DNA from 3 places in the Oceanobacillus sp. NCCP-135 genome. Region 2 is predicted to be linked to each of the others. Evidence: riboswitches for the same ligand, from Rfam matches in the RefSeq annotation. Region 2 holds a riboswitch; each other region holds the start of a gene.
The links. Region 2 has a riboswitch for thiamine pyrophosphate ahead of thiT (energy-coupled thiamine transporter ThiT). Riboswitches for the same ligand answer to the same signal wherever they lie in the genome.
Positions count from the first base shown of each region.

Region 1: linked by a shared signal. The riboswitch ahead of thiW (energy coupling factor transporter S component ThiW) and the one ahead of thiT (energy-coupled thiamine transporter ThiT) in region 2 are both predicted to bind thiamine pyrophosphate.
Region 3: linked by a shared signal. The riboswitch ahead of AC6HVZ_RS04605 (YkoF family thiamine/hydroxymethylpyrimidine-binding protein) and the one ahead of thiT (energy-coupled thiamine transporter ThiT) in region 2 are both predicted to bind thiamine pyrophosphate.

Region 1 is NZ_BAAKSZ010000004.1:95,634-105,699, forward strand. It holds gene tenA (thiaminase II) at 1-443, opposite strand, end outside; TPP riboswitch at 516-620, opposite strand; gene thiW (energy coupling factor transporter S component ThiW) at 623-1,108, opposite strand; TPP riboswitch at 1,198-1,313, opposite strand; gene AC6HVZ_RS04350 (hypothetical protein) at 1,827-2,402, shown strand; gene AC6HVZ_RS04355 (phosphotransferase family protein) at 2,428-3,357, shown strand; gene AC6HVZ_RS04360 (hypothetical protein) at 3,403-3,555, shown strand; tRNA gene AC6HVZ_RS04365 (tRNA-Ala) at 3,903-3,975, opposite strand; gene AC6HVZ_RS04370 (M20 family metallo-hydrolase) at 4,298-5,602, opposite strand; gene AC6HVZ_RS04375 (hypothetical protein) at 5,643-6,830, opposite strand; partial or broken gene AC6HVZ_RS04380 (hypothetical protein) at 6,890-7,069, opposite strand; gene AC6HVZ_RS04385 (helix-turn-helix domain-containing protein) at 7,252-9,021, opposite strand; gene AC6HVZ_RS04390 (lamin tail domain-containing protein) at 9,277-9,510, shown strand; gene AC6HVZ_RS04395 (TDT family transporter) at 9,750-10,066, opposite strand, start outside.
Region 2 is NZ_BAAKSZ010000001.1:165,800-175,865, forward strand. It holds gene AC6HVZ_RS00725 (M3 family oligoendopeptidase) at 152-1,930, shown strand; TPP riboswitch at 1,992-2,092, shown strand; gene thiT (energy-coupled thiamine transporter ThiT) at 2,205-2,777, shown strand; gene AC6HVZ_RS00735 (hypothetical protein) at 2,857-2,994, shown strand; gene AC6HVZ_RS00740 (hypothetical protein) at 3,344-4,765, shown strand; gene AC6HVZ_RS00745 (Glu/Leu/Phe/Val family dehydrogenase) at 4,917-6,296, shown strand; gene fdhF (formate dehydrogenase subunit alpha) at 6,449-9,394, shown strand; gene AC6HVZ_RS00755 (helical membrane plugin domain-containing protein) at 9,387-9,857, shown strand.
Region 3 is NZ_BAAKSZ010000004.1:137,394-147,459, forward strand. It holds gene AC6HVZ_RS04570 (heavy-metal-associated domain-containing protein) at 115-336, shown strand; gene AC6HVZ_RS04575 (heavy metal translocating P-type ATPase) at 399-2,291, shown strand; gene lipA (lipoyl synthase) at 2,494-3,438, opposite strand; gene AC6HVZ_RS04585 (lipoate--protein ligase family protein) at 3,435-4,259, opposite strand; gene AC6HVZ_RS04590 (energy-coupling factor transporter transmembrane component T family protein) at 4,296-5,075, opposite strand; gene AC6HVZ_RS04595 (ABC transporter ATP-binding protein) at 5,056-6,726, opposite strand; gene AC6HVZ_RS04600 (ECF transporter S component) at 6,723-7,301, opposite strand; gene AC6HVZ_RS04605 (YkoF family thiamine/hydroxymethylpyrimidine-binding protein) at 7,294-7,902, opposite strand; TPP riboswitch at 8,108-8,214, opposite strand; gene AC6HVZ_RS04610 (TetR/AcrR family transcriptional regulator) at 8,447-9,046, shown strand; gene AC6HVZ_RS04615 (hypothetical protein) at 9,128-9,283, shown strand; gene AC6HVZ_RS04620 (hypothetical protein) at 9,496-9,681, opposite strand.

The DNA of each region.
Region 1 (10,066 bases), on a different contig from region 2:
ATCATTAATTCCCTACCAATTTCATAATAGGTCCAGGGACAAGGCAATAACGCAGCCAATACTTCACCTGAAGTCCCCATTTGAGCATGATACATCATATGTTTTATATAATGATCAGCAGTAGGCGGAAGTGGATGCCCTTGTAATTCTTCATAGCTGGATCCTATGTATTCACAAAAATTATGATGTGGGTGTATCTCATCATGTAGAATAAATTGAATCTTTTCATGAAAGTAACTAATATCATCCCGCTTCGAAGATTTTGAAAGTGCAATTCCATAGATCTGCATAAATGCATTTAAATATTCAAAATCTGCCTTAATATAATGAGCAATTGCTTCTCTTGGAACGTCGCCTTTTCCAATCCCGACAACAAATGGATGGTCAACTATCATTTGAAAAATATCTTCATTTTCTTTTCGTAAATCATCTGTGAATGTCATTTAAAAGCCTCCTAATTTTTGTGTTGGAAGCTACTAAGGGGATATCAGTAGGTTAATAGAATATTATCTAAGAATTACCCTCGACTACTTCCCTCCGCTGGTATTAACCAGATCAGGTTCCAAGGGACTAAGGAATATTCCTTTTCTCAGCCTTAGATAGCGCCCCTAGTAGTTTCCTGTTAAACTCGTATTAAATTTTTCTGCTTAACTCTTGAAACAATAAACCAGCCAATGAAAGCACCAGTGATGCTACTTACTAGAAAAGATGGTAAAAAGGCAAATGCGCCAACAGAACTTCCCATAAGAAATTGAGCAAATGGAACTGCGAAAAGTGATCCAACTATCCCAGTGCCTAGTGATTCACCAACTACAGCCCATCCTTTTCTTCCAAATTTCACGTAAAGGTAGCCAGCTAGAAATGCACCGATCATGCCACCAGGAAATGCTAATAATGTACCAAGTCCTAGTAAATTGCGGAGTAAACCGATCATAAAGGCGATCACTACGGCAGGACCTGGACCAAGCATAATTCCTGCCATTACATTGACGGCATGTTGCACAGGGTAAGCTCTAGCGATTCCTGCAGGGAACCAGAGAATTTGTGCTCCTAGTGTTCCAATAGCTACAAAAACAGCCATGGTAGTTAGTAAACGTGTTCGATTCATTTGTAACCTCCCTTCATATTGGGGAATATCAAAAAAAGCCAGATCCGAAAAACTAGGATTTGGCTCGAGTAAGCTGAAATAGGAAAGACGTTTTTGTCCGACTACTTCCCTCCGCTGGCATTAACCAGATCAGGTCCATAAGAGTCGGAAAGCTCATGTAGTGCTTTCCTCTCAGCCCGTCAATTGGGCACCCCTAGTAGTTTTATTCATATATGCAATTCATTACAAGCATATCAAAATAAAGTAGATTTGTATAGTTGCACCTAGATTACTTTTTCGTTTTGTAATGATTTGGAAATAAACCTTTAAATCGGTTTGTATCAAGTTAATCAAACGTTTGATTAATAATTTTTAATGACACAGCTGGAAGAATAATGAAATAAAGAATTATCTTATACGCATACAAGATGTGGTCGATATGGACGGAGATTTGCCTTTTATGTAGTATTTTTAAGGAAGAAATTGTATTCAGGCTCCTTGTGCTTTAAAATAAATTATAGTGAATGAACAGGGAAGGAGGTCAGAAGTAATGGGTAAATGAAACAACAGAAAGCTCCTTTATTATTTTTATACAAAGTTTATCGGTGCGGGTTTTTCTATTTCAGTGTTTGTTTTTTGCATACTTTTTCTAATTTCCTTTGATATGTTTGAGCTATCTGAAATACTATCGAATCATTTATTTTGGGCTGCGTTTTATGTGTATGCTATTCCTTGTTCTATGATTATTGATGGGATCATCAGGGGGTGGACAAAACTTAAACGTTGGATTGTTTTACTTTATATTTTTGCTGGTAGTATTATTTTTGCTTTTCCAATGGAGCATATCGCTTTCTTCCTTATCGCTGGGTCGATTGGGGCAATTGCCGCTGTGTTGTTTTATTTTGGCATCGTTTTATTTAAAAAGCGATTTCCGATATCACTGATTTTCGCAATTGTTCTACCAGTAATATTTACACTTATTTCCACCGTAGATTTCACAGATAAGGAGAATTGGGTGGAAAAAAGGAATTCATCCGGATTTGCATCAACATTTGACTATTTCCATGGGGAGCATAAAATACCAATTGAGCTCTCAAAAGGGGAAGTAATTACATTTCAAGTAAATATATATGATGAAAATGGTGGTTGGGGCTATCATTTTGAAAATACAAAAGGTGATCATTTGCCGATGAAGGAAAAAGGCGAAGAAGCGTTGGAATATAAAGCTTTAAATGATGGGGAATATTATATTGTTCTCCACGGAGATAAAGTGAATGGTAGATTTGTAGTCGATTGGGAAATTTCCTGGGAATAAATATAAATTTGATGGAGTGGATTTAATGGAATATCTATCAGAAAGTGTACAGAAATGGGTAGTAAATTCAGTTGACACAAATGCAGCTATTCTTTCAATAGAACGGTTAAAAGGCAGTACATCTTCTATTTTACATAAACTAATCCTTAAAATAAATGATGAGATTAAAGAAGTAATACTTCGGCAATTGGATAACCGAGAGTGGCTGAAGGAGGAGCCGGATCTAGCCCTACATGAAGCGGAAAGCTTGCGTTTGGCAAAAGCTAAAGGGTTGACTGCACCAGAAATAATTGCATATGAAGAAAATATAGAGGTATGTGGTGATCCGCTTGTATTAATGTCAAGGCTACCTGGTTCAGTTGTATTAAAACCAGAAGACAGGATGGAGTGGCTTAGTGGTTTAGCAGAGGAGTTAGTAAAAATACACGCAGTTGATGGTAGTGACTTTACGTGGAAGTATTTTCGATATAATGATGTGAATAAGATAGAAATGCCGAGCTGGTCAAGTGTTCCTGACATATGGAAAAAGGTATTTGAAGTTGTAAAAGGCTCACCGCCAAATGCAAAGGAATGTTTTATTCACCGAGATTTTCATCCTGCTAATGTACTCTGGGAGAGTGGTACTGTAAGTGGCGTAGTTGATTGGGGAAATGCTTGCATAGGTCCTGCTGGAATTGATGTTGGTCATTGCAGGTGGAATCTAGCGATGCTATATGATGTTGTAACAGCTGATGAATTTCTAGAAGCCTATCAGCGGTATGCGGGAACAGAATTTTTATATGATCCATACTGGGATTTAGTTTCGCTGATTGATGTGCTTTATGGACCGCCGGTAGTGTATCCGGGATGGAAGGCATTTGGGGTAACAGACCTTACGAATAAGCAGATGGAAAAGCGGATGGATAAGTATGTAGTTAGTTTAGTGAAAAATGCAGAAAGAAAGCGAATGACTTGATGAAATATTAAGAAAATAATGAAATAATATAGGAAATGAAAGGAGGTGCAGCGTGAAGTGGAGGAAAAAATAAATATTATTATAGACCATTTGCAAGAATTAAAACAAGGTCAACGTTTACTCGCTTCAAATCAGGAGAAATTAGAATCAAATCAAAGACGACTTGAATTAAGTCATGATCAACTATCTTCTAAATAGGACGGGTTTGCTTCAAATCTGGAACAGTTATCTTCTAAACAGGATGAGTTTGCTTCAAGCTTAGAGCTTCTTGCATTAAACCAAGCAAACTTTTCTATAAAGATGGATAGAATGGATGAGAAACTTGATAATTTCATGACCGAAACCAGAAGTAATTTTAAGCATGTGCAGTCTCAATTAGATAATCATACAGATATGTTTTAATTGGTGCAATTGAAACGTTAAACTGGTGCAGCCTCAAGTGATGACTTCTTTGTTATACCTCAAAAGATATTTCTAAAACTACCAGTAAATCCACACAAAAAAACACTGCATTTCCTATATAATCAGGTTGCAGTGTTATTGGATGGAGCATAGCGGGCTCGAACCGCTGACCTCTTCGCTGCCAGCGAAGCGCTCTCCCAGCTGAGCTAATGCCCCGTACAAATATACATTATATATGTTAATTCATTACTTTTCAATCATATATTGCTAAATAGAAAAATCGTTTAATAATCACAAGAATATACTATCTTATATAGGATAAGTACATGTTCATAGCCCCCATGTCCTGACAGACACCGCAATATATGGAAATCCCATTTTCGTATAAAAAATAACCCCTCACGTATCTGCTAAAGGACTTGAGGGATTACTTTTTATAATTTTTATCAAAGGCGTTAAACACTATCTTAACTTTGGATCGAAAGTTAGTAAATGCCTATATTTATAATAAGCCTAAAGCGCTCTGATGGATTCAATATTAGGCATCCATCAAGGATTCGATGTAATCTTTTAATACATGTATTGTACTTACAATATCATCAAGTGCAGACCATTCTTTCGGATTATGACTAATTCCGTCTTTACTTTTGACAAACAACATTGCGACGGGAATATGTCTTCCTAAAATCATTGCATCATGGCCTGCTCCACTTGGTATGTACAATGGTTTGATATTATTTTTCACTACAGCATTGGCTAATTTATCCTGCAGCCCTTTTTTTATCGGGATGGGCTTTATTTTTGTTGTTTGATTTATCTTGCAATTAATCCCTCTCTTGTCTGCAATCGATTCAGCTTCCTGAACAATCATTTCCAATAATTCATTGCGTGTGTGCTCATGTATATCACGGATGTCGACACTTAGTTCCACTTTTTGCGGTATTACGTTTATCCCATTTGGGTAAACGTTTACTTTACCAACTGTTGCTACGGAGGTATCACTTACTTTAAGCGGGAAACTTTCAACGCTTTGAATAAACGCAGCAGCAGCTACCATTGGATCCTTGCGACCAATCATTGGTGTGTTTCCGGCATGTCCTGCTTCTCCAATAAAAGTCACCTGCAACCATGCTGGTCCAGCAATACCACTAACTATACCTACCGAAATATTTTCTTTTTCAAGTTTTTTCCCTTGCTCAATATGAACTTCTATAAACGTTTCTAATTCCTTTAAATCTCTTTTTGCTTCTTGGAATTTTTGAGGATTGCTGCCATATACCCGAAGTACATTTTCAAATGAATCACCGTTATAATCAATCAAGTCTTTATTTTTCGTGAAATCAGCTTCACCTGTCATTGCCATACTTCCGGTTAATCCACTATTAAACCTTGAACCTTCTTCATCTGAGAAAACAATTACCTCATATGGTTTCTTCGCTAAATAATTGGTTTCCTTCCAGGCAGCAGCAACCTCAAGTGAAGCCAGAACCCCAACAGGTCCGTCGAAACGCCCCCCGTTTGGCACACTGTCCACATGGGAACCAGATGCAATTGCAGGAACACCGTTGTTAATCCCATTTAGTCGACCTATAACATTACCTGCTCCATCCTCTGACACTTCCAATCCAGCTTCCTTCATCCAGTTTTTCACCAATTGTTTGGCTTCTATTTCTTCTGCCGAAAAGCCAGACCTCATTATTCCACCATCGGATGTAGCGCCAATTTGCGATAATTCATGAAGACGTTTGGCAATCCTTTCTCCATTGATACCAGCATAATCAAGTTTATGGTTGTATTCTTGCATTAAAGCTTTAAAAACATCTAATTCATGATTCTGTAACATAAAATCCTCCTCTTAAAATGAATAATCTAATAACAGCAAATTACAAAAATCCAACAAAGGTGCCGGCTAGAATTACAGAGACGATTGTTACGGTAATAAACCCGCCAACCAGCATTGGGGCCAACATATGACTAAGCAAAATGCTTTTTTCCTTTTCATCCTGTGTTAGCCCATTAACAACTTCATTCGTTATAATGTAATCTGCTGGAAAACCGTAAAAAGCGGTTAAAGAGACGGCAAAGGCCATTTCTTTACTAACTTGTAAAACTTTTCCCATAATAAACGAAAATATATACATGCCAATAACTCCAAGTACGATACAACCGATTAAAGGGAATAACAAGTCCACCATCATGCTTGGCGTGGCATTTTTCAAACCGTCAAAAATAAACAGTAAAAGTGCCATGATTGCAAAACCGAAACCGTTGGCTTTTTGAAGAGTGTGTCTTTCTAAAAAACCTACACTGCGTCCGATAACACCGAACAGCAAACAAAGCACATAAGGGCTAATCTCAACTATTGGCCCCAGTAATGTTGAAACAATATACGCTAGAAAACCGACAAAAGCCAGTCTTAAAAATTTAAAATAATCCGTGTTATATTTAGCAGGCATTTTTTGAAAAAGCTTGGGTTCATTATGCTCGGGAGCAGTTGACTGTTTAACTAGATTTTGTGCTTCCAGTTCACCATTTCTATATTTTTTTAATAACCTGATACCTTCCTTTTTTAACATAATTGATGTTAATGGATAACCGGCGAAGCCTTGCAATACATAAATAACAATTGCAAATACCGCCAAACTGGTAAGCCCTGCAGCTGATGCTCCTTCTGCCATGATTAAAGAAGAAACTAATCCGCCGACCAATGGAGGAATAGCAACGACTACTGTATTAAAATCAAACAGTAAGATTCCCAGTCCAAATAAAATCGCAATAACGCCCAAGATTCCTGCTACGGCAATTAAAACTGTTTTCCATTGTTCCTTTAGTTCCTGAACAGATAGTAATGTCCCCATATTTGTAATCAGCAAATAGATCATCATTACTGCTACAGCAGATGGAATACCGGCTAGTTCAATAATGTCTGTCGGGAAAAATGTCCAATAGCCGATTAAAAAAAGAACGGCGCTGATAAATACTGATGGAATCCAAGCCTTCGTTTTAATGGCAATAATTTCACCAATAAACAAACATAGAATAATTATGACCAACGCAAGCATCTGTGACATGAACATCTCATCCTTTCTGAAAGTTAGATTGTCTTGATGATAATTAAAATATTAATCTACTAAATTAACCCTTGCATCTGCAGTACTAATTCCGCAATTAGTGCTGATCCAAGAAAAGTACCCAATAATACCAGACTGGCAACTATAATTGTCTTCCATCCCAGTTGCATAAAATCTGTCCATGATCGACCGATTGCAATACCGGCATAGGCTAGTATTGGTGTAGCAAGTGCAAGAAGAATCATTGAAAAATCCCCCCTCCTCCTTATTGCTCAGCCATCTGATTAAATGGATGTGTGCACATTAAAATATTAGGATTATTAAAATCATTTCCTTTTATTTATTTATACGGAATATTATATAGGGTTCTGATAATAATTGATATGTCTTAAATACATAAAGTAAACAGGTATGATTTGTCTTACTTCAACAAATCATACCTGTTTAAAAATGTAATCATTTTTATCGCCAAATTAATTTCAAAAGTCAGATCCCCATCCATTTCTTTAATTCCCATCAATTGTTTGATCTTATTGATTCGGTATTTGATTGTATTTTCATGAACATACATCTCCTCACTGGTTTTTCTGATACTTTTGTTAAAATGCAAATACAATTTCAGTGTCTTCACAAGTTCTGAATTGTTTTCCAAATCATAATCAATGATTTGTTGGAGTCTGATTCTAATGAAACTATCCATCTCATCAGTATCCAAATTAAGAAAAAGCCGGTATCCGCCTAACTCTATATAAGTAATCATTTCTTTGTTGTAATCCGTCACTTTTAAAAATTCTATACACTTTTCAGCATCATTTAATGAATAGTTTAAATCCTTTAGTTCCCGAAAACTCCTACCGACACCAGCATAAATTGCATAATCGAACTTCTTTATAATATTTGACACAAAGTCATGTAGTCGTTTATTCATTTCTTCTTCATTAATACGTTCGTCCCTGATAAATAAGATGGAATATTGCATTGAATCTTCCTTCATCAGAAACCGATGTAGAAACGAATTTAAATGGCGATGAAGTAATCTTGAAAAACTCTGTTTTACCCTATGTGTTTTTTTGCTATCCATCATTTCGTGTGCGATCTCAATAGTCAATACGATATAGTGATTACTTTTGTTATAAAGATTTTTTAACTGTAGATACCTGTTTCCCTGTTCAGGGTTTTTTAATATTTTTTTCACTAAATGACCTTCATATTGAAATTGGCTGGATACATAGTGATTATGTGACTGCATTTCCAACGCAAAAACAGCAGTTGCCTGTTCAATAGCAAATATATCAAGGGAATCAAGAAAATTATTCTCCTCTGTAATCGCCACTAACACGCCTGTGATTTCAGATTCAATTATTATTGCAAACAAATGGAGGTCATAAGGTTGCCCGTTATAAACAGCTTGTTGGTGGGCAACATTTTCCACGGAAAAAATTTCTTTCACTGATAATGGCTCCTCTTCCATTTTGTTGATCAGTAGGTCTTTAGTAGATGGGGAAGTATATGATAAAACATCGAGAAATTCGTTACAAACACAAAATTCTTTATCGGTAAGCCTTGAAAGTGTGTTTGTGATTTCAGAAAGCCCCCGGTGTGACATATATACCTTGGTTAATTCCTTGTGAATGTGATTGGAACGATTATTTTGCGAAATAAGAGTGGCATTTTCAATTGCAATCATAGCCTGGTTGGCAAATGTTTGCAGTAGTTTTAAATTATCCAAGGTAAACTTGACTTCTTCTGAATAACTGTCTATTGTCAGTACACCATAACATTCGTTTTTGCTCATTAATGGTGCGGAAATGGTACTTGTGGGAACTTTATCTTCCCCTAACGCTTTTTGGTACCAGTTTAGGTTTTCGCTTGAGATATTGGCCATTCCTTTGCCGGTTTCTGTTTTAGAAGTATATAATTGGGCTTCTCTTAATAGAAAGGTTTTCCCTGACATAGCCTCATCTGGTTTCAGGGTTGCTTCTTTCAAATAGTTTATATCGAAGCCAATGGATGATTTTGCTCTTAAGTACCCTTTTTGGGAATCATATAAAAAGAGCACAATAGCATCTGCCCAATTAAAAACACTTAAGGCCTCTTTAATTATTAAATGTAATACCTCGTCCAAATTTCTAGTGGATGTCAATACCTTTGTAGCGTTTATTAAGCTTAATAGTTGTTTTTCAATAGTCATTATTAGCCACCCTGTTATTTAATGTCTACCTATATTATAACATTTTTATGAGCTAATTAGATTCCCTTAATGTTTTACAAACTAAAAACAGCTTTAGGTCAAAATAACTGTTTTTATTAAAAAGCCTAAAAATTAGTCTGAATCTACTATAACTTTACAAAAACTTAATTGTTTGAGGGTTCATAATATGCCATATAAATAGTGTGTCCTATAATTTTGCCAGGATATAATACGGTAAAAAAATGGAAGGTACTAATGAGAGATTCTACTGTAAAAAAGGTCATTAATCTTTTCCTTATTTTCATGCTTGTTTTTATGAATTTTTCTAACGTTTTTGCTATCGCGGCTTCAGCCCAGAGTGGTGATGTAGCAGTTGCAGAGGATTTATTTATTTCAGAGTACATGGAAGGCAGCTTCTTCAACAAAGCGATTGAAATTTACAACGGTACAGGAAGTGCAGTAGATTTATCTAGCTATCAGGTAGAGTAGTAATGGTGCTACTGAAGCTAGCCAATCTGTCACATTATCAGGGGTATTAGAGCATGGTGATGTATTTGTTCTTGTCTAGGAAATTATAAAATTTATGGTGGATAACAAAACAACCGAATCAGCCACGTCCAGCTCCAACACTAAAGCCATAGCAGACTCTTTTTGGTGAGACGAGCATAGTGCAGTAACAGAGTGCCCCAGTTTGTAAGTTGTTAAACAGACGCCTTGCATTTTTGTGCTTAAGAGATAGTTGACGTAACTGCGGTATCTTTAATGCGCTGTGAGGAAAACATATTATTGAATAATAAACTGATTTCAATGATCAGTAGTATTGCGATAATCCATTTTCCGTTGTTTAGGATAGCCTGCTGACTGAAGGCTATCCAGTCAAGTTGAACTATATTCGTAGTATTCATTTTTAATGTGAATGTATAAAACATACAGAATGTAAATATCCGAGACCACTGTGAATGATCATAAACGAAAAGTCCCTTAATCAATCCATATTCCTTTACTCTGATAACACCCCGGACTAATTCAATCACCTCATGGGCAA
Region 2 (10,066 bases):
TCGTATTTAAAATGCCCTTGTATATTAAATTTAACCACTTTTCAATACGTTTTCTTTTAAAATAAACTGTTTCTGGTGCTAAGATTCTAATATTTCGTTATAATAGAAAAATAGGGTAAAAAAATAATCCATATTTTTAAGGAGCGATTTTATGCAACAAACGTATAATCCAACTTGGGATTTACAGGTGATTTTCCCCGGTGGAAGTGAATCTGAACAATTTCATACATATGTAACTAACATACAGAATGATATGGAAGAGCTTTTAACAGCAGTTAACAGTTTAAACTCAGATCAGGAACTAGAAGAAAAATTAATTGAGATTGTCAAACAACTTGAAGATACAACGAAAAAATTGCGTGAAGCATTTGCATTCGTAAGCTGCTTAAGCGCACAAAATGTAAAAGACGAAAAAGCCAGTTTGTTAGTAGGTAAGAGAAGTGCGTTAAAGGCAGAAATGGACGAGATCCGAACAATTTTTGAGCAAAAGCTTGCTGTAATTGATGACCGAGCATGGAAAGGACTTTTAAAACATCCGGATCTGAAGGAATTAGCATTTGTATTAAATGAAAATAGAGAAAGAGCAAAAGAACAATTAGCAGTGGAACAGGAAGTGTTAATGAATGATCTTGCAGTTGATGGTTATCATGGCTGGAGTCAAATGTATGACACAATAGTTGGAAATATGAGTGTGGAAATAGAAGAGGATGGAAAGGTTAATTCCTATTCTGTTGGACAGGCTTCCAATAAATTAAGTAATCCAAATCGTGCTGTACGTAAGCATGTGTATGAGCAGTTGGGCAAAGCCTGGAGAGGACAATCTGATTTAATTGGTCAAACGTTAAACCATCTGGCAGGTTTCCGATTGCAAAAGTATAAACATCGAAACTGGGAAAATGTATTAAAAGAACCACTGGCTATTAATCGAATGAAGCAGGAGACGCTGGATGCCATGTGGACAGCGATAACAAATAATAAAAAACATTTCGTGGCATATTTAGAGAAAAAAGCTGATTTATTAGGGTTAGAAAAATTAAGTATGTACGATATTGGTGCACCATTATCAGACACAGTAAAAACTTCCAGCTACACAGAAGGAGCAGACTTTATAGTTGATCATTTCCGTGAGTTCAGTCCAAAGATGGCAGACTTTGCTCAAGCTGCATTTGAAAAAAGATGGATTGAAGCAGAAGATCGACCTGGTAAGCGACCAGGAGGATTTTGTACAAGTTTTCCAGACAGTGAACAAACACGAATTTTCATGACTTATTCTGGTACCTCATCCAATATCTCGACGCTTGCCCATGAACTGGGTCATGCATATCATCAGCATGTGATGAATGATGTTAATGGTTTAAATCAAGGATATGCGATGAATGTAGCAGAAACTGCATCCACATTTGCAGAAATGATTGTTGCGGATGCCTCTGTAAAAAATGCACAAAACAAAGAAGAAAAATTAGCACTACTGGAAGATAAAATACAGCGCAGTATCGCATTTTTCATGAATATCCATGCACGCTTTATTTTTGAAAATAACTTTTATGAAGAGAGAAAACAAGGTTTGGTTTCGGTAAATCGTCTGAATGAACTAATGATAGCGGCACAGAAAGAGGCATATAGTGGTGCAGTTGAGAATTATGATCCGAACTTCTGGGCTTCCAAGCTACATTTTCATATTACCGGAACACCGTTTTATAATTTCCCCTATACATTCGGATATTTGTTCAGTCTTGGTATCTACGCATATGCCAAGAAAAAAGGCGGTAGCTTCGAGGACGACTATATTGCATTGTTACGTGATACCGGCAGAATGAATGTGGAGGAATTAGCTGAAAAGCATTTGAATGTCGATGTAACAAAAACAGACTTTTGGGAAAATGCAATTCAATTATGTGTTGAGGATGTTGAAGAATTTCTATCCCTTTAGTAAATTTGTTATTATTTGAAAAATACGTTATAATATAAGTAACAATAAAAGCATAATGATAAAAGCCTTCAGGGGGAGCCATTTGGCTGAGAGTGAACATTTTGTTCTTACCCTTTGAACCTGTTAGTTAGTACTAGCGTAGGGATGGTGGTTTTTTTGATGGATAAAAGTAATGTGAGCGGATTCTCCCCATCAGGAAATCTTCCCCTTGGCATTGCTTTTTTTGTGTTTTAAAAAAATCAGAAATTAGCTTTAGAAAGGGGAAGAAATTCTTATGAGATCGAAACGTACATTGTTTTTAATTGAAGTGGCGATATTTGCAGCAATGGCATTACTCCTTGATATTCTGCCGTTTTTATCATTTAAAGTATGGGCCCAAGGTGGCTCTGTATCGTTTGCAATGATACCAATATTTATTGTGGCATTTCGCTGGGGAGTGAAGGGCGGTATTCTGGCTGGACTCCTCTGGGGGGGATTACAGTTGTTATTCGGACCGGCGATATTCACACCTTTACAAGGATTTTTGGATTATATCGTCGCATTCTCTGTGCTGGGACTGGCGGGGATTTTTGCGAAACCAATACAGAATGCTATTAAGGAGGAAAAGGCGATTGTGAGTCTCTCTTATATTCTTTTAGGAACATTGCTTGGGTCGGGGTTGCGGTTTTTGGCCCATTTCACGGGGGGGATTGTATTCTTTGGTGAATATGCACCTGAAGGACAGCCTGTTTGGATATATTCTTTGATTTATAATGGTTCTTACATGTTGCCAGGATTCCTAATCAGTGGAGTTATTGTGTATTTTTTATTTTATAAACAGCCAAGAGCTTTGCTAAACACCGTTTAACCAATTGAAAATCTGCTCACATTAAGGTAATCTCATAGATACAGAGATTACCTTTTACTATTTTGGGAGATGATTTTATTTGCGTGAATTAATAGGTAAATGTATATCATGTGGGAAAAATGTTTATTGTGAAAATGGCTTTTTTGATGGGGTACATGAAAACGGCAAGCTGCTCTGTAATGAATGTGCAGATAAAGAGATCAAAAATAAGAATTAGATAATCAAGGAGGATAAAGGATAATCTATTACTATAAAAGGATTATCCTTTTTAACTGTTTAGCGTACTATAAAATTAAATAATCGGTTTGTTCTACCATTCTTATGTGACAGAATATAAACATCATCTTTGTTTACACCTTTATCTTTCAATATACGTACATCAGTTTTTCAGTTGTTCATCAGATAAATATTCTCTAATAAATGATTCAAATGATCTCCTTCGCATATTACAAATATATTCCCATTTTTGTAACGGTTAAACATAGATTTATTAACATTGACCAGTAGCGTTTCTTTTCTCCTTTGCATAGGCTATAGCACTATTCATCAGGAGAGGAAGAGCTGAAATGGAGCTTACGTTATCCCATTGGTTATATGGGCTATTCACACTAATAATTATTGGTACGATGATTTTTCGTAAAGGGGTAGTATTGCCTTCGTTACTCGGCACATTTGTAATTGCCTGGGTTTATAAGGGCAGTCTAATTGATGGATTTACAGGTATATTTAATGCCAATTTGGTGGCTGCAAAAGAGCTTTTCAGTATCTTTTTAATTATTACTTTTATGTTGGCACTACTGCATTCATTGCGAGATTTAGGGGCAGATCGAAGAATGATACAGCCAATTCAAAAAATGATGGTCAATGGCCATGTATCATACTTTGTTTTAGTTGGAGTAACCTATGTAATTTCATTATTCTTTTGGCCGACTCCTGCTGTTCCATTGATATGTGCATTACTTGTTCCTGCGGCAGTAAGGTCAGGGTTGCCAGTAATGACAGCAGCAGTTGCGATCGCTCTTGCCGGTCAGGGGATGGCACTGTCCTCCGATTATATAGTCCAGGTAGCCCCAAGCTTATCTGCTGTATCAGCTGGGATTGATACAGCCTTGGTTGCAGATAAGGCACTTGTTTTATCATTAATTGCTGGTGGAGTTGCGATTCTTTTAGCATATTTCATGTACCGAAAATCGATTCGTTCCAACTATGATAAATTAAATGAAAAGGACTTACAAAACATGCAATCCACCACGGAATCAGCTAATACAGCATATACTAAGAATTTGTCTAAGTGGAGTAAATTATTTGCTGTTGTTGTTCCTTTAGCGTTATTGGCAGTTGTAATTTACATGGTGTACGAAAAGCTTTTATCAGGAAGAATGAGTGGATTTGAAGGTGGAGATGGTGCTGCATTTGTCGGTGGTGTTGCTGTTATTCTACTATTATTGTCTACAGTAGCTTTTGGAAAACAGCATGCCCTTGATTATATCAGTAATCATATAACAGATGGATTTGTATTTGCTTTTAAAGCGATGGGACCGGTCATACCAATTGCTGGGTTCTTCTTTTTAGGAAGCTCGGATTTTTCCGGGAATATTTTAGGGGTGGAAGAAAATATGCCTGCCTTGTTATTTGATCTTGTACAATCTACACAGGAATTTTTGCCACAAAGCGCATTATTGGCTGCATTAAGTGTGTTAGTAATTGGAATAATAACTGGACTAGACGGTTCTGGTTTTTCAGGTCTCCCTCTAACTGGGGCAATAGCAGCATCGCTGGAAAACAGCTCTATTGATGCAGGTACCTTAGCAGCAATTGGGCAAATGGGGTCAATCTGGACAGGTGGAGGAACGATTGTTGCATGGTCTTCACTTATCGCTATTGCAGGATTTTGTGGTGTATCCGTTATGGAGTTAGTTCGAAAAAACTTTATACCTGTTATTATCGGGCTTGTCTTAGCCACACTTGCAGCTGTATTCCTGCTTTAAGAAATAACTCAAAATAAAAAAATCAATAATTGAAAACGAAGTCTTCAGTCATTTTTTGAGTTTGATTAAAGCGTTTTCATTGGTCACTTTATTTTTCTTTTGTTACACTTTATAGTAGATCAATTTTAGTCGCAGATGGAGGTAGTACTACATGGTAAATCAAACAGGATTAATTGTTGAAAAATCATTAAATGCATTATTGGATGATGAAGCATTTCTGCCCGAATTACAGGGTTCTTTAAGGGAAAAGGCATTTACATCACTGATTTCGATTCTTTCCACACCTAACCACGTGAATAAATCATTTTTGCGAGTAGCATTGGAAAATGGAAATGTTGTGCGGATTCCAGCTTTTCGTGTACAGCATAACAATATTTTGGGCCCATACAAGGGGGGAATTCGCTTTCATGAATCGGTTAATGAAGGGGAAGTAATTAACTTGGCAGCATTAATGACACTTAAAAATGCGTTGCATGATGTCCCATTTGGTGGTGGAAAAGGTGGAGTTGTCATCAATCCAAGAGATTATGAAGTGAAGGATCTTAATTTAATTTGTAGGAAATATGTTCAGTATTTTAGTCAAATCATTGGTCCAGATAAGGATATTCCAGCACCAGATGTCGGAACAAGTGCAAGGGAAATGGACTGGATGATGGGAGAGTATAAAAGCATTCATCCAGGGAAGAATTATCGGGGAAGCTTTACAGGAAAAAGCGTCGAAAATGGTGGGTCTTTAGGTAGAAAAGAAGCAACAGGAAAAGGTGTTTACTTTACATTCCGTTATTTAATGCATGATTTTATTAAGCAGCAGCATGAATGGCTGTCAGAACGAAAGAATACTTTTGCGAAAACTGCTTTAGCTCATTATGATAAATCATTAACATTGGCTTTTCAGGGCTTTGGGAATGTGGGGTCTGCAGCTGCTCTAGAGGCTTATCAATGTAATAATCTAAATAACAAAATCGTAGCAGTAAGTGACCGTAATGTAACTCTTTACAATTCAGACGGACTTGATATACCGGAATTAGCTAAATTTACTGCCAAAAACAAAGGAGATTTACCTGTTGATGATACACAATTAAAAGAAGCAGGTATAAAGGCTGTCGTCAAGGATCGATCGGAAGTACTGAGTCTGGATGTTGATGTTTTATTTTTAGTTGCATTAGGGAATCAGGTTCATAAAGATAATAAGGAAGATATTAAAGCTCCAATTATTGTAGAAGGGGCAAATGCACCGATTACAGGTGAGGCTGATAGTTATTTAAATGATAAGGGAAAAGTAATCATTCCAGATATTTTAGCAAATGCGGGTGGCGTAATTGTTTCTTACTTTGAATGGCTGCAGGGAAGAGAAACACAATTTTATTCCGAAGAGGAAGTTTTTAGAAGGCTTTTCAATAAAATGCAGGAAACATTTGATATTGTATTGCCACAATACTTTGGTGACCATTTTCCTTTAAGGCAAAATTGTTATATACATTCGGTTATGAAAATATCAACCATATTATATCGTCAGGGTAAGCTTTATTAACGTATTAAAATGAAAAGACATTCTACAATATTCGGGATGTCTTTTTTGGTGTTTATTCAAATAATTATAATAATTCAGGTTTCGAAATGGTTATTTACGGGGATTGTACATATAGATAATAAAGTCCATTAAATAAAAGGGGAGGAGTAAAAATGCAAGAACATATCGTTGTAACAATTAACGGTTCGGAATATTTAGCTGAACCTGGCCAGAATCTGCTGGATTTAATTAACACAACAGATCAATTTGTTCCACAAATCTGTTTTAACGAATCACTCGGTCCTGTGCAAACATGTGATACTTGTATGGTAGAAGTAGATGGAGAGATTGTACGGGCATGTGGGATGCAAATCACCACTGCAATGGAAGTAAACACGGTTATTGAGACATCAAAGAAAGCACAAAAAGAAGCACTTGATCGTATTTTGGAAAATCATGAATTATATTGCACTGTTTGTGATTATAATAATGGAACTTGTGAAATTCATAATACCATAGCTGAATTTGGGTTGGAGCATCAATCACGTCCATTTCAACCTAAACCATATGAAGAAGATCATTCAGGGTCATTTTACCGCTATGATCCTGATCAATGTATTCTATGTGGAAGATGTGTTGAAGTGTGTCAGGATGTCCAGGTTAATGAAACCCTTTTAATCGATTGGGAGCGTGATCAGCCTCGGGTTATCTGGGATAATGATGTTCCGATTGATCAGTCGTCCTGCGTTAGCTGCGGACAATGTGTGACCGTTTGTCCCTGTAATGCTCTAATGGAGAAGCCAATGCTGGGTGAAGCAGGATTTATGACGGATCAATCACCAGGTTTATTGCGTTCAATGATTGATCTTACGAAGAAAACGGAATCGGGTTATGGTCCTTTATTTGCTATTTCAGATACGGAAGCAGCCATGAGGGAAGAAAGAATTGTAAAGACAAAAACCGTTTGTACATATTGTGGGGTAGGATGTACATTTGATGTCTGGACGAAGGATCGCAAAATTTTAAAAGTTGATCCTCAAAAAGACTCGCCAGCAAATGGGATTTCTTCCTGTGTTAAAGGGAAGTTTGGCTGGGATTATGTGAATTCACAAGAACGGTTAACACGTCCGTTAATTCGGAAAGATGACTATTTTGTTGAAGTGGAATGGGAGGAAGCGCTAACGCATGTTGCAAAGCGTTTTAACGAAATTAAAAAAGAAAAAGGTCCTGATGCACTTGGCTTCATATCTTCTTCCAAAGCAACTAATGAAGAATCGTATTTAATGCAAAAATTTTCCAGACAGATTATTGGAACAAACAATGTGGATAATTGTTCACGATATTGTCAGTCACCAGCAACCAAGGGACTTTTTCGGACAGTAGGGCATGGGGGAGATTCAGGTTCGATTGATGATATTGCTGAGGCGGAAATGGTTATTATAATTGGATCAAATACAGCTGAATCTCATCCTGTACTGGCATCAAGAATAAAGCGCTCTCAAAAGTTGTTCGGACAGAAATTATTTGTTTTTGATCTTAGAAAGCATGAAATGGGACAACGTGCTGATCGATTTGTTCAGCCAAAAAGCGGTACGGATTTAGTCTGGCTTTCTGCTGTTACAAAATATATTATTGATCAAGGCTGGGAAAATCGAGTTTTCATTGATAAATGGGTTAATGGTTTTGAGGAATATAAGGAAAGTTTAAACAAATTCACCTTAGAATATGCGGAAGAACTGACAGGTATTTCTGAGGTGGAATTAATTGAAATAGCTAAAGAGATTGTAAACGTTGAAAAATTAGCAATCTGCTGGGCGATGGGAGTAACACAGCATCAACTTGGAAGTGACACGAGCACCGCCATCTCTAACTTATTATTAATTACCGGTAATTATATGCGAAACGGAACTGGCGCATATCCATTAAGAGGTCATAACAATGTGCAAGGCTGCAGTGATTTTGGAAGTATACCGAACTTTTTTCCAGGGTATGAAGAGGTAGCGGATGAAGAGGTAAGGAACCGTTATGAAGAAGCTTGGAATACAGAATTACCGACTACACCAGGCAAAGATAACCATGAGATGATTAAAGCTATCCATGAGGGAGAATTAAATTCATTATTTGTAATTGGAGAAGATACAGGAATTGTTGATGCGAATATTAATTATGTTACAGCAGCATTTGAAAAATTGGATTTCTTTGTTGTTCAGGATCTATTTCTAACACACACAGCGCAATATGCTGATGTGATCTTACCAGCAGTTCCAAGTCTGGAAAAGGACGGTACCTTTACAAATACAGAAAGACGAATTCAAAGGTTATATAAAGCATTGGAACCCGTAGGAGAGTCAAAGCCGGATTGGGTTATTCTACAGGAATTGGCAAAAGCGCTCGGAAATGATTGGCATTACAATCATCCATCGGAAATTATGGATGAATCAGCTTCACTTGCGCCGTTATTTGCAGGTGTTAGCTACGATTTACTTGAAGGCTATAATAGCTTGCAATGGCCTGTTACAAAAGATGGTACAGATACCCCTTTATTATATTCTGATGGTTTTCCTTTTGAAGATAATAAGGCAAGATTATATCCACTGGACTATCAGTTGATGTATGACACAAATGATGAATATGATTTGCATGTAAATAATGGCAGAGTACTGGAGCACTTCCATGAAGGAAATATGACATTTAAATCTCCTGGACTTTTAAGGGAGATGCCTTCATCCTTTATTGAAATATCACCAGAACTGGCAGAAGAAAGAGGAATCAAAGAAGGTGCTGAGGTGAAATTGATTTCAGAAGTAGGAGAAGCAACTGGTATGGTTCATATTACGGATCGTGTAAGTGGAAAAGAGCTTTATTTGCCACTTAATTCAACTGGTAAATCCGCTGTAAATTATTTAACAGATAACAGTGTTGATAAAGATACGAACACACCTGCCTACAAAGAAATAGCTGTTAAAATGGTCGTGATCAAGAAGAAGGGTAAAAGTCCTTTACCAACTCATAATCATCGCAGAGGCAACCGTCAGCCTCAGATTGGTGTGCTCGTGGAAAAGAAATGGGATCGTGAAGACTATATTTTTCCCGGAAATCAGGTGAAACAAGATGGCTGAATCAATTTCAAAAATAAAGCGTATGAAAGTCCCGGAAGAATTGACACAGGAAAATGATCTAGCAGAAGTTGTAAAGAAAGTAAGTGAAAATAAAGAAGCAATTTTGAATGGAATTGACTTTTTGTCCACACTTGAGGAGAGTGGTGCGCTAGATATAGTTAATGCACTTGTAAAACATAGAAGCGAAGCTCTGGAAAATATAGTACAAGAGCTAAATAAGCCAGACTATTCTGCTACTTTGGAAAATTTGAGTGACTTATTTTTATATCTTGGGCGGTTGAAAGTGGACGAGTTAGTTTATTTCACAGATAAGCTGAATCATGGATTGCAAGAAGCAAGATATACGAATCAAGATGATGAGACTTCTTATATGGGCATGATAAAAGCACTCAAGGATCCGAATATAAATCGTAGTATTACCCTGTTATTATCATTTCTACGCGGAATGGGGAAGGAATTATAAACCAATCAAAACTGCCACAAATAGTGCGACACCTTTGTGGTAGTTTTTTGTTAGTGGAATAATCATACTATTTTACAAACAGTGAATTTTAAATTAATATAAAGTTGTACTAAAGTAATTAACCTGTACATAGCATATAATGGGATAAGTCTCTTATTCTGCAACTTACAGGGAAAAACCTAAATTGACTTATCACAACAAAAAAGAAG
Region 3 (10,066 bases), on a different contig from region 2:
ATTAGTCGTTTTTCGTCAAATTCCACATAAAAGTTAAATCTTGACCTACGTCAAGGAATCAACTCAGAACAGCATCTACAATGAAGATAGAACAAAACAAAGGAGAGAAACAAAATGACAACAATTAAATTTCAATTAGAACCATTAACTTGTCCATCCTGTATTAAAAAAATCGAAGGTAATTTAGGGAAAATGCATGGAGTAGAAGAAGCAAAGGTAATGTTTAATTCCAGCAAAGTAAAAGCAACCTTTGATGAAGATCATGTTACAGCAGGAAAATTACAGTCAACCATTGAAAAATTAGGTTATCCGGTATTATCAAGCAAGACAGCTTAAGTTTACAGAGCTGCCCCTGCAGCAGGAGCAGCTCATACATTTTTCGAAAGGGGTAAATTAAAATGGGTAAAATCAAAAAGATTCATGTCGTTATTGCTTCGGGAATATTATTAGCTTTAGCACTTATGTTTCATTTTCTGGATATGGAAATTTGGGAAAACATAGCACTTATCGCCGGAACGTTTGTAGCAGGTTATTCCATTGCGAAAAAAGCAATCCAGTCTGTCATGATGAAAGCATTTAGTATTGAACTGCTTGTAACAATCGCAGTTATCGGAGCTTTGATTATTGGAGAATATGTTGAATCAGCAGCAGTAACATTTCTATTCTTGTTCGGGGCATATTTAGAAGCAAGAACATTGGAAAAAACACGCTCATCACTTAGAACATTAATGGATATGGCACCACTTGAAGCAACTGTACTTAAAAATGGTGAACGCATGATCATGCCTGTCGACGAAATTAAAGAAGGGGATCGCATTCTGATTCAATCAGGTGAAAAAGTTGCCATTGACGGCAGAATCGTCTCTGGTCAAGCATTTATTAATGAAGCGGCAATTACAGGAGAATCTGTTCCTGCAAGTAAAAAATTAAAAGATCAGGTTTTTAGTGGAACAATTATTGATAATGGATATGTCGAAGTTGAAGCAGAAAAAGTCGGAGATGATACAACGTTTGCAAAAATCATTGAATTGGTTGAAGAAGCACAGGAAGCGAAAGCAAAAACACAGAAATTCCTTGAACGATTTGCAAATGTATACACTCCAGCAATCCTTGTATTATCTGTCTTAGTCTTTGTATTCACACAGAATGTTGAATTAGCTATCACCTTCTTAGTCATAGCATGTCCTGGAGCACTTGTTATTTCTGCTCCAGTATCACTTGTTGCCGGAATTGGTAATGGGGCCAAGAATGGTACATTAATAAAAGGTGGCGAGGTTATGGAAAATCTCGCAAAAATCGATGTGATTGTTTTTGACAAAACTGGCACGCTTACTAAAGGGAAACCTGCAGTAACAGGATTGAAAGCTTTTGGAATGAAAGAAGCAGAACTTTTAAAAATAACAGCAGAAGCTGAAATAATTTCTGAGCATCATTTAGGTAGGACTATTGTTAATGAAGCAGAACTTCGTGGACTCACATTAATAAATGAACCAGAAGACTTCACCGTTGAGAAAGGGCATGGATTGTATGCAACTGTTGCTGGAAAATCGGTAGTTATCGGAAACCGTAAGCTATTGAATAAAAATGAAATCCAGCTTCCAGGAAACATTGAAAATTATGCTGTTCAGGAAGAAAAGAATGGTAACACAGCGATATTCGTGGGAATTGATAATAAGCTAGCAGGCGTCATTTCCATCGCTGACCAAATTCGCCAGGAAGCGGCTGACGCAATAAGAGAATTAAAAGCTACAGGTGTAAAACAAACGGTAATGCTGACAGGGGATAATCCACATACAGCTAAAAAAGTAGCTGGTCAGCTTGGCATCGATCAGGTCTTTGCAGAAATGCTTCCGATAGATAAGGTGAATCATATTAAACGATTGAAGGCTGAAGGATACCGTGTTGCGATGGTAGGGGACGGAATTAATGATGCACCGGCAATAGCCCTGGCAGATGTCGGACTGGCAATGGGTGCAGCAGGTACAGATGCAGCAATGGAAACAGCAGATGTTGTATTAATGGCAGATAAACTGAACAACATCCCATATGCTTATTCCTTGGCAAAAGCAACTGTCCGCAATATGAAACAGAATATGTTCTTTGCAGTAGGAACTGTAGCATTGCTGTTAGCAGGAGTTTTGCTAGGCAAAGTATTCTTGGCATCAGGAATGTTGATCCATGAACTGAGCGTATTGATTGTAATTTTAAATGCTATCCGTTTAGTGAGATATAAACAGCGTGGTGTAAATGAGGAAAAAGAAATGAATGCAGCAATACCAGAGACCAACTAATAAAAATGATTTTACCCATACTCCTTTTGATGAAAAACAGGCACGCTGATGCTAAGCTTGCCTGTTTTTTTATACTATATAATTAAAATTGGTTCAATCATATTTTGCGGGGAAGGTTGGTTCAATTGGTTTACCCGGAACCGGTATAATGTGTTTTTAAAGAAACAAAACTGTTAATTTCCCCGTACTTTGTGAAAGATCCTTAAAATTTAAAGTCAATCCTTTTATCTTCCTGTTTCTCATAACCTTTCATGTATTTAATTCTGCGTTGTGCAGATGCCTGGCTGACTTGCTCATCTGCATGATAGGATGAACGGACAAGTGGTCCTGATTCACAATGGCGAAATCCCTTTTCCAGGGCGATCTCCTTTAATTCAGCGAATTCATCTGGATGATAATAGCGCTCCACAAAAAGATGTTTCTTGGATGGCTGTAAATATTGCCCGATTGTCATTATATCCACGTTATGTGCTAGTAAATCATCCATTGCCTGAATGATTTCTTCTTTTGTTTCACCAAGTCCAACCATAATGCTCGATTTCGTTGGAGTGGCTGGGGCAATCTCTTTGACGCGTTTGAGAAGCTGCAGAGACCGGTCGTACATCGCTCGAGCACGTACCCGTTTGGTTAATCGTCTGACGGTTTCAATATTATGATTGAAAATATCTGGTTTGCTGTCCATTAATGTGTGCAGGCTTTCATAATCTCCTTTCATATCGGAAGGAAGTATCTCTATGGTACAGCCTGAATTTTCATGGCGAATTGCTCGGACAGTTTCTGCAAAAACCGCAGCACCGCCATCCTTTAGGTCATCACGAGCTACCGCAGTTACTACGACATGTTTTAATCCCATAATGGTTACAGATTCTGCCACTCTCTGTGGTTCTCCCCAATCCAATTCATTCGGCAGACCGGTTTTTACAGCACAAAAGCGACAACCACGTGTACAGGTGTCACCTAAAATCATAAATGTAGCTGTCTTTCGCTCACTCCAGCATTCATGTATATTTGGACATTTTGCTTCCTCGCATACCGTATTCAGTTTCTTATCGCGCATCAGCTTTTTTAATCCGGTATAGCTTTTGTTTGTATTAATTTTTATTTTCAACCAGTCTGGTTTTCGGATGTATTCCTGCTGCTTTTTCACTTTTTTTCAATCCCTTCTGAAATAGTTGATGAAACAGATGCGTATTTCGTCCTTGCTAATTCGTAAATTTCTTGCCATTGACTTTCAGATAATGTAATTGGCCGCAGAGTTATATTTAATCCTGTTCGAAAGCCTTCCATAAAAGCAGCCTTTATCTCTTCAAACGTATGCGTTTTATTTGTAAGCTGTTGAATCGCCGAGGCTTTTTGAAAAAACTCCATACGTTTGTTCTCTAAAATTTTTTTAGATGGAAATCGGAATAAATCAAATAACAACTTTTCATCGATGGTAATTGGGATTGAACCATGCTGAAGCAAAACACCTTTCTTTCTTGTTTGGGCATTTCCTGATATCTTCTTCCCATCAACCATCAGCTCATAGAAGGAAGCTCTTTCGAAACAGACTGCGGATTTATCTGATTTTCCTTTTGGTAATGCGTAATCAGCATGGATACCTAAGTTTTTATATCCTTCCAGAAGTCCTTTGGATAAACTGTAATAAGCTTCCCTGATGGAACCCGGAATATTTGGGTGTTCCTCAGAAATCACAATACTATATGTTAGTTCATCATCATGAAGCACAGCACTGCCGCCTGTTAATCTCCGGACGGATTGGCAGTTATGCCTTTCTAATGCTTTAAAGTTAATTGCTTCGACGGATTGAAAATGCCCAATGGAAAGACTTGGTTTTGACCAGCCATACATTCGTAAGGTGGGAGGGATTTTCCCCTCGCTATGCCAATTGAGCAAAGATTCATCCAGTGCCATATTTTCAGCAGCATTTTGAAATCCTGTATCTAAAAAACCCCATTCCTCTTTCACATAATTCCCTCCTTCATGTAAATCGTTTGGATCATCCTAAAGCTCTCCGTTATACCAATTGAAATAGCCAAGTTGCACTGATGTATAAACAGCTGTTGCAAAAGCGGCAAACATAATGATGGGGAAGAGGAAATCTTTTGATGAAATGGTAAAACGACGATAAAATGTCCTGTTTTTATCCCCAGTAAAACCTTTTGATTCCATAGCAATTGCAGTTCTTTCAGCTTTACGGATGGCGCTGGCTAATAATGGGATCGAATAGCGTTTAGATTGGCTCAACCTTTCCTTCCACGTGAGCGCCTGATTAACACCACGTATTCGATGTGCTGCATGAATGATTGTTAATTCATCCTTCATCATTGGCAAGAATCGATAGCCAGCCAAGACTCCATAGGCAATTTTTGGTGGAAGCTTTAGCTGCTGGATCAAACTTAATATAAAATCAACAATATTTGTCGTAAAAATAAATAACAATGATAAAGCAGCTACACTTAACACTCGTAAGGAAAGTGCGATTGCTGTCAACAGTGATTCTCTTGGATAAGCCAAACCAAAAACTGTGATGATATCATCTGGATTTTTCGGTGTATCAGCAAAGGCAATGGTGGTCCATAACATTCCAAAGGCCAGTATAGAAAACGGAATAAAATAGAACAGATATTTTTTAATATTAATCCTGCCACAGGTAAATGTCAGACCGATAGTAAATAACAGAAAAACAAAAGGTGTAACAGGGTCGAAAATGAGCGCCAGCAGAATAACATTTATTCCAATGGTCAGTGCTTTTATACTTGGATTAAGATGATGTAAAAACATAGCTGGTCTCCTTTTGAAATTTATTTTTGAGTTGTATCGGTATAGGGATCTCCAATTGCCATTCGCTCAGTTTTTCAGAAGCTGTATTCCATAACTCTGCTGGTGTACAATCAGCTGATAGTTCTCCTTCGTTCACTACAATAACCCTTGTGGCATAGTCGTTCACGAGCTCCATGTCGTGTGTAATCATAACGATGGTTGTTCCAGATAAATAGCGCTCCTGCAAAAGCTTCATTAGTTCCATGATTGAATGGGCATCCTGTCCAAAGGTTGGTTCATCCAAAATAAGCAATTGCTGATTATCGATTATCATCGTTGCTACACTTAACCGGCGTTTTTGCCCCTGACTTAATGTATATGGATGCTCATTTGCGTATTGGAGTAGACCACAGATCTGCAATATAGAATTTACATTTTCCTTAATTTCTTCCTCTGTTTTTTTCTGTAGTCTTAACCCAAATGCCACCTCATCAAAAACAGAATTTGTGATAAATTGATGCTCTGGATTTTGAAAAACATAGCCTACGTTTTTGCGTAAATCGGATTCCTTCCATTGTTTTAGCATTTTTTTCTTTAATTGGATGGTACCGAAAGTGGGTTTTTGAATTCCAGACAATAAACGAGAGAGGGAGGTTTTTCCACTACCATTTGCACCCACAATGGCAATGAATTCACCCTCATAAATCGTAAGTGACACAGCTTTAATAATTTCTTTGTTTTTTCTGGACCAGGTAATATGGGAAGCATCCAATAAAACAGGAGTGCGTAAAGGATTAATTTGTCTAGTCTCCTTCCACTCTGTTGGATGCCATAAATAAGCCTGCTCAGAAAACTCCTCCATCGTTAATGGAATATTTTTTGTTTCATTCGGTACATGCTGCAACAGGTATTGGGTGACTTTAGGAAGCCAAATCCCTTCTGAATTGAAATGAAGAATATTATCTTTTATCGCATTTCTCAATGAACCATCATAGAAAATTTCTCCATCCTTATTTAGAAGCAGACATCTTTTAGCTAATTCCGTCCAACCATCTAATTGATGTTCAATGATAATCACGGAACAATTGGTTTTTTCTTTTAAATTGTGAATGGTCTGTATTAAATCCTTTGTTGCAACAGGATCAAGATTTGCTGTTGGTTCATCTAAAACAAGAAGTGAAGGCTCAAGGGCGAGAATACAGGCTAATGCTAATTTTTGCTTTTGCCCACCAGAGAGAGAGGCGATCATCTCATTTTTAAATGGAAGCATTTGAACCAAATCCAGAGCGCGATTAATTTTCTTTTCCATTAAATTATTGGGAACGCGGATATTCTCCAAACCGAAAGCAATCTCGTCTTCTACAGTAAGCATGCAGAATTGTGTTTCGGGATCCTGAAATACGACACCGATGTGTTGACTTAGTTCACCAGGGCGGTAGTCTGTTGTTTTCTTACCGTCTATAAAAATATCACCTTGGAATTCACCGTCTAATTCCCTTGGATAAATCCCATTTAGACAAAAAGACAGTGTGCTTTTACCGCTACCGCTTGGTCCAAGTAGTAGTATGCTTTCACCGTGATTTAGTTCAAAGCATACATCGGATAGGATATCCTTTTTTAGTTGATTTTCAAATCGCAAGGAAAGGTGATTGACTTTAATAAATGGTATCATGCGGAATACTTCCTTCGATATTCTTTGCCTAAAGCATAGCTGGATAGGACTCCTGTTTTTGCTAAGCCATCACTTAATGCCTTTCCTAATAACCCGGCAATCAGTGCTCCACTAATGAGACGTGCTACAAACATTGCCAGAACATAACCTGTAGCTAGTGCGACATAACCACTCATAAAATAACCATAGATAAAACTGGTTATTGCGGAGCCAACTCCAGCAGCCATAAGCACCCATGTAGAATAGTTTTTCCAGCGTGTAGCAGCAAAAGCAGCTTCCGCACCAATTCCTTGTATCATACCCGCAATAATAAGCATTGGACCAACGGCATTGCCGATTAAAACTTCGATCATTGCGGCAATGGTTTCTGATAAAAATGCTGCACCAGGCTTGCGAATGATATATGCAGCGATAATGGAAACAATAAACCAAATACCAAAAATAAGGTCATAGCCTATTGGACCGAAGAAGCCTACAAGGATTTTCCCTACAGGTAAAAAGGCTAAATAAACAACTGCGAAAACAACTGACAGTGCTGACATTACAACGATTTCTTTAAAACGCCAGTTATTCATTTTTCGCTTCTCCATTATGTGAGGGACTGTTCGCAGAAATAGAAACAGTCATAACCGTATGACTGGATCCACCTTGAACTGTTGCTTTAAATACTTGTTCCAGACCATTGAATATTGCAATTGCTTCTCCATCTAAGCGGGTTGAGTAATGAGAAGGGGAAACTGTAACATACTGTTTCATTGCTTCGATCTGCTCATAAATCATATTCATATAATTTCCGTCACCTAGAGGGTAGAGTGAAAATTTGGAGGCAACTGTTTGCTTCATATTATTTATTCGTTCAGCATTTAGTGGGCTATCATCTTCTGCCATGTAAATGTCATCTGACGAATCACCTGGACATCCTAATGAATAGGTTGCTTGAAATGCTATATGTTCACCGCTTTTCGATGCATACATGAAAATAGCCTTTGTTACGTCAAAAACATGGACAAGCTTTCCTCTTACCGTTGTCGTCACATCATCTGTTTTCATAAATACCTTTGTTGTGTCAGCTTCATTCAATGCTCCTTTTATGATCTCGATAAAATTGTCGGTCATGGGATGAATAGAAAAACTAACCCCCGCAAGATCACTTATAGTACAAGTTTGATTTGTCATACGAAACCCCTCCTAGTTTGATAGGTGCCTGTCTACACCGATTTTTAGATTTTTTGCCTAGAACAAAAGCGCTGGGCGTGGCTGCTTCGGTTGTTTTGTTATCCACAGCCACAAATTTTATAATTTCCTAGACGATAAAAAAACTGCATCCCTGGGGAATGCAGTCTGACTAGTATGTATTGTCATCAAAAATAAACGTAACATATACACATCGACCACACTTCCCCACGCTGGTATTATCCAGTTCGGGTGCAAAGGGTCAGAACATAACAGTCCTTCTCAGCCGATTTAACAGCTCCCCTAGTGCTAATATTGCTATAGAAATTTTCTACGTCTATCGTAACATGAATAAATTTAATGTAAAGGCTTAATTAACAAATAACATAGAAAAGAAAGGATATTCAAAAAAAACGCCTTTTAAATCGGACAAAAATATGTCACAACTATTTGGAGCATAACCCTTGTAAATTGTGTCAAAATAGACTACAATTTATATAAACTATCCAGTCAGTTTTAATCTATTGATGGGAAGCAGGTGCAGAAATTGCCAAGGATTTCAGATGAAGCAAAAGAAGAGAAAAGACTGTCGTTACTTCAGGCTGCATTGGAGTGTTTTTCTGCAAAAGGATATTATGCTTCCACGGTGGATGATATTGTGAGTTATTCAAAATTAAGTAAGGGATCTTTTTATAATTACTTTGCAAGCAAGGAAGATATTTTTATCAATCTACTTCAAGAGAACAGAGAAAAATCCCTCGAGAAACTTAAAGAAAGTTTGAATAAGATGGATACCCCAAGGGAAAAACTGAAATATTGGATTAATACAGATATTCCGTATGACTTAAACAAGAAAAAGATGATGCGTGTTCATATTGAGTTCTGGCTTTATTCAACAGACTCACCAGATGTGCAGCACATTCTTACGGATCGCTTTGATGTCATGTTCTCAATGACAGAGGAAATCATTAAAGAGGGAATAGATGCAGGTGAATTCAAACAGAATATCAACCCCGAAAAAGCAGCTGCACTGTTCTGGGAATTGCATGATGGTATTTGGCTACATGCAACGATTGGCTATGACGAAGATAAAGTGGAGAAACGCATTAAAGAAATGGAAGCGGCAATGTTTGCATATTTGACATAATGTAACTGTGTGTAACAATATTAAAAATACAACAATATCATGTAAACTGACTAGTCATTTTAAAAAGATAAGGGTGTGAAAATGATGAGATTGAGAAAAGTAAACAGTAAAAAAAATCAAACTAAATTGATGTTGAATAGAAAGACCAGAGATTATTATTATCAAAAAAATGAAGAACAATTGCAAAGAGAAAAAGTAGCATTAGATTATGACTTCATTCGTTCATTAGCAAGATAATGAAAACCGGTTGTCTCCAGATATTGGGGACAACTGGTTTTTTTATATATCATTAATATATAAGGATCTTTCACAAAGTACGGGGAAATTAATAGTTTTGTTTCTTTAAAAACACATTATACCGGTTCCGAATAAAGCAACTTAATCAACCCTTCCCGCAAAATGTGATTGAACCATATATAATTATATGTATGTTCCATTTCTGTCAAGTCCTAATTACTATCTTCTATGTCATTTAACACTGTCAGCTTTGGAATAAATATCTTCTGCGGATCTGGGTCTTTGGTTATCTGTTTTCCAACAACGAAATAAAATATAATTTTCTCGTTATCATCAATTTTAAATATAATTCTCATATTTCCAGTATCAGTTTTTGGTAACCTTGAGTGAAATGTCATCGTACGGAATCCCTGTTCTCGAAGAATTCCGTACTTGCAATCTCTTGAATTGTAGTAAGAATTCTTTCTTAATATGTTTAATTCATGGTGATATAATCAGAAAAATAACTCAAATTCTTCATCTGTCACAACTTTTGTTGCTGCAACCAACGTATCAAAAAAATAGGATGAAACTTTTCCTCATATTGCGGTTTGTCACTCATTATTCTCTCATTCTTTTTTTCCATTCTCTATATTCACCCACCCGGTTTTTCTACACTGTCCGTGAGAACGCCTCTCACGGACAAACGAGCCCGAATCCAAGCCCGCGCTGTCCATGAAAACGCCTCTCACGGACAAACGAGCCCAGATTCCATCTCGCACTGTCCAAGAGAACACTTCTCAT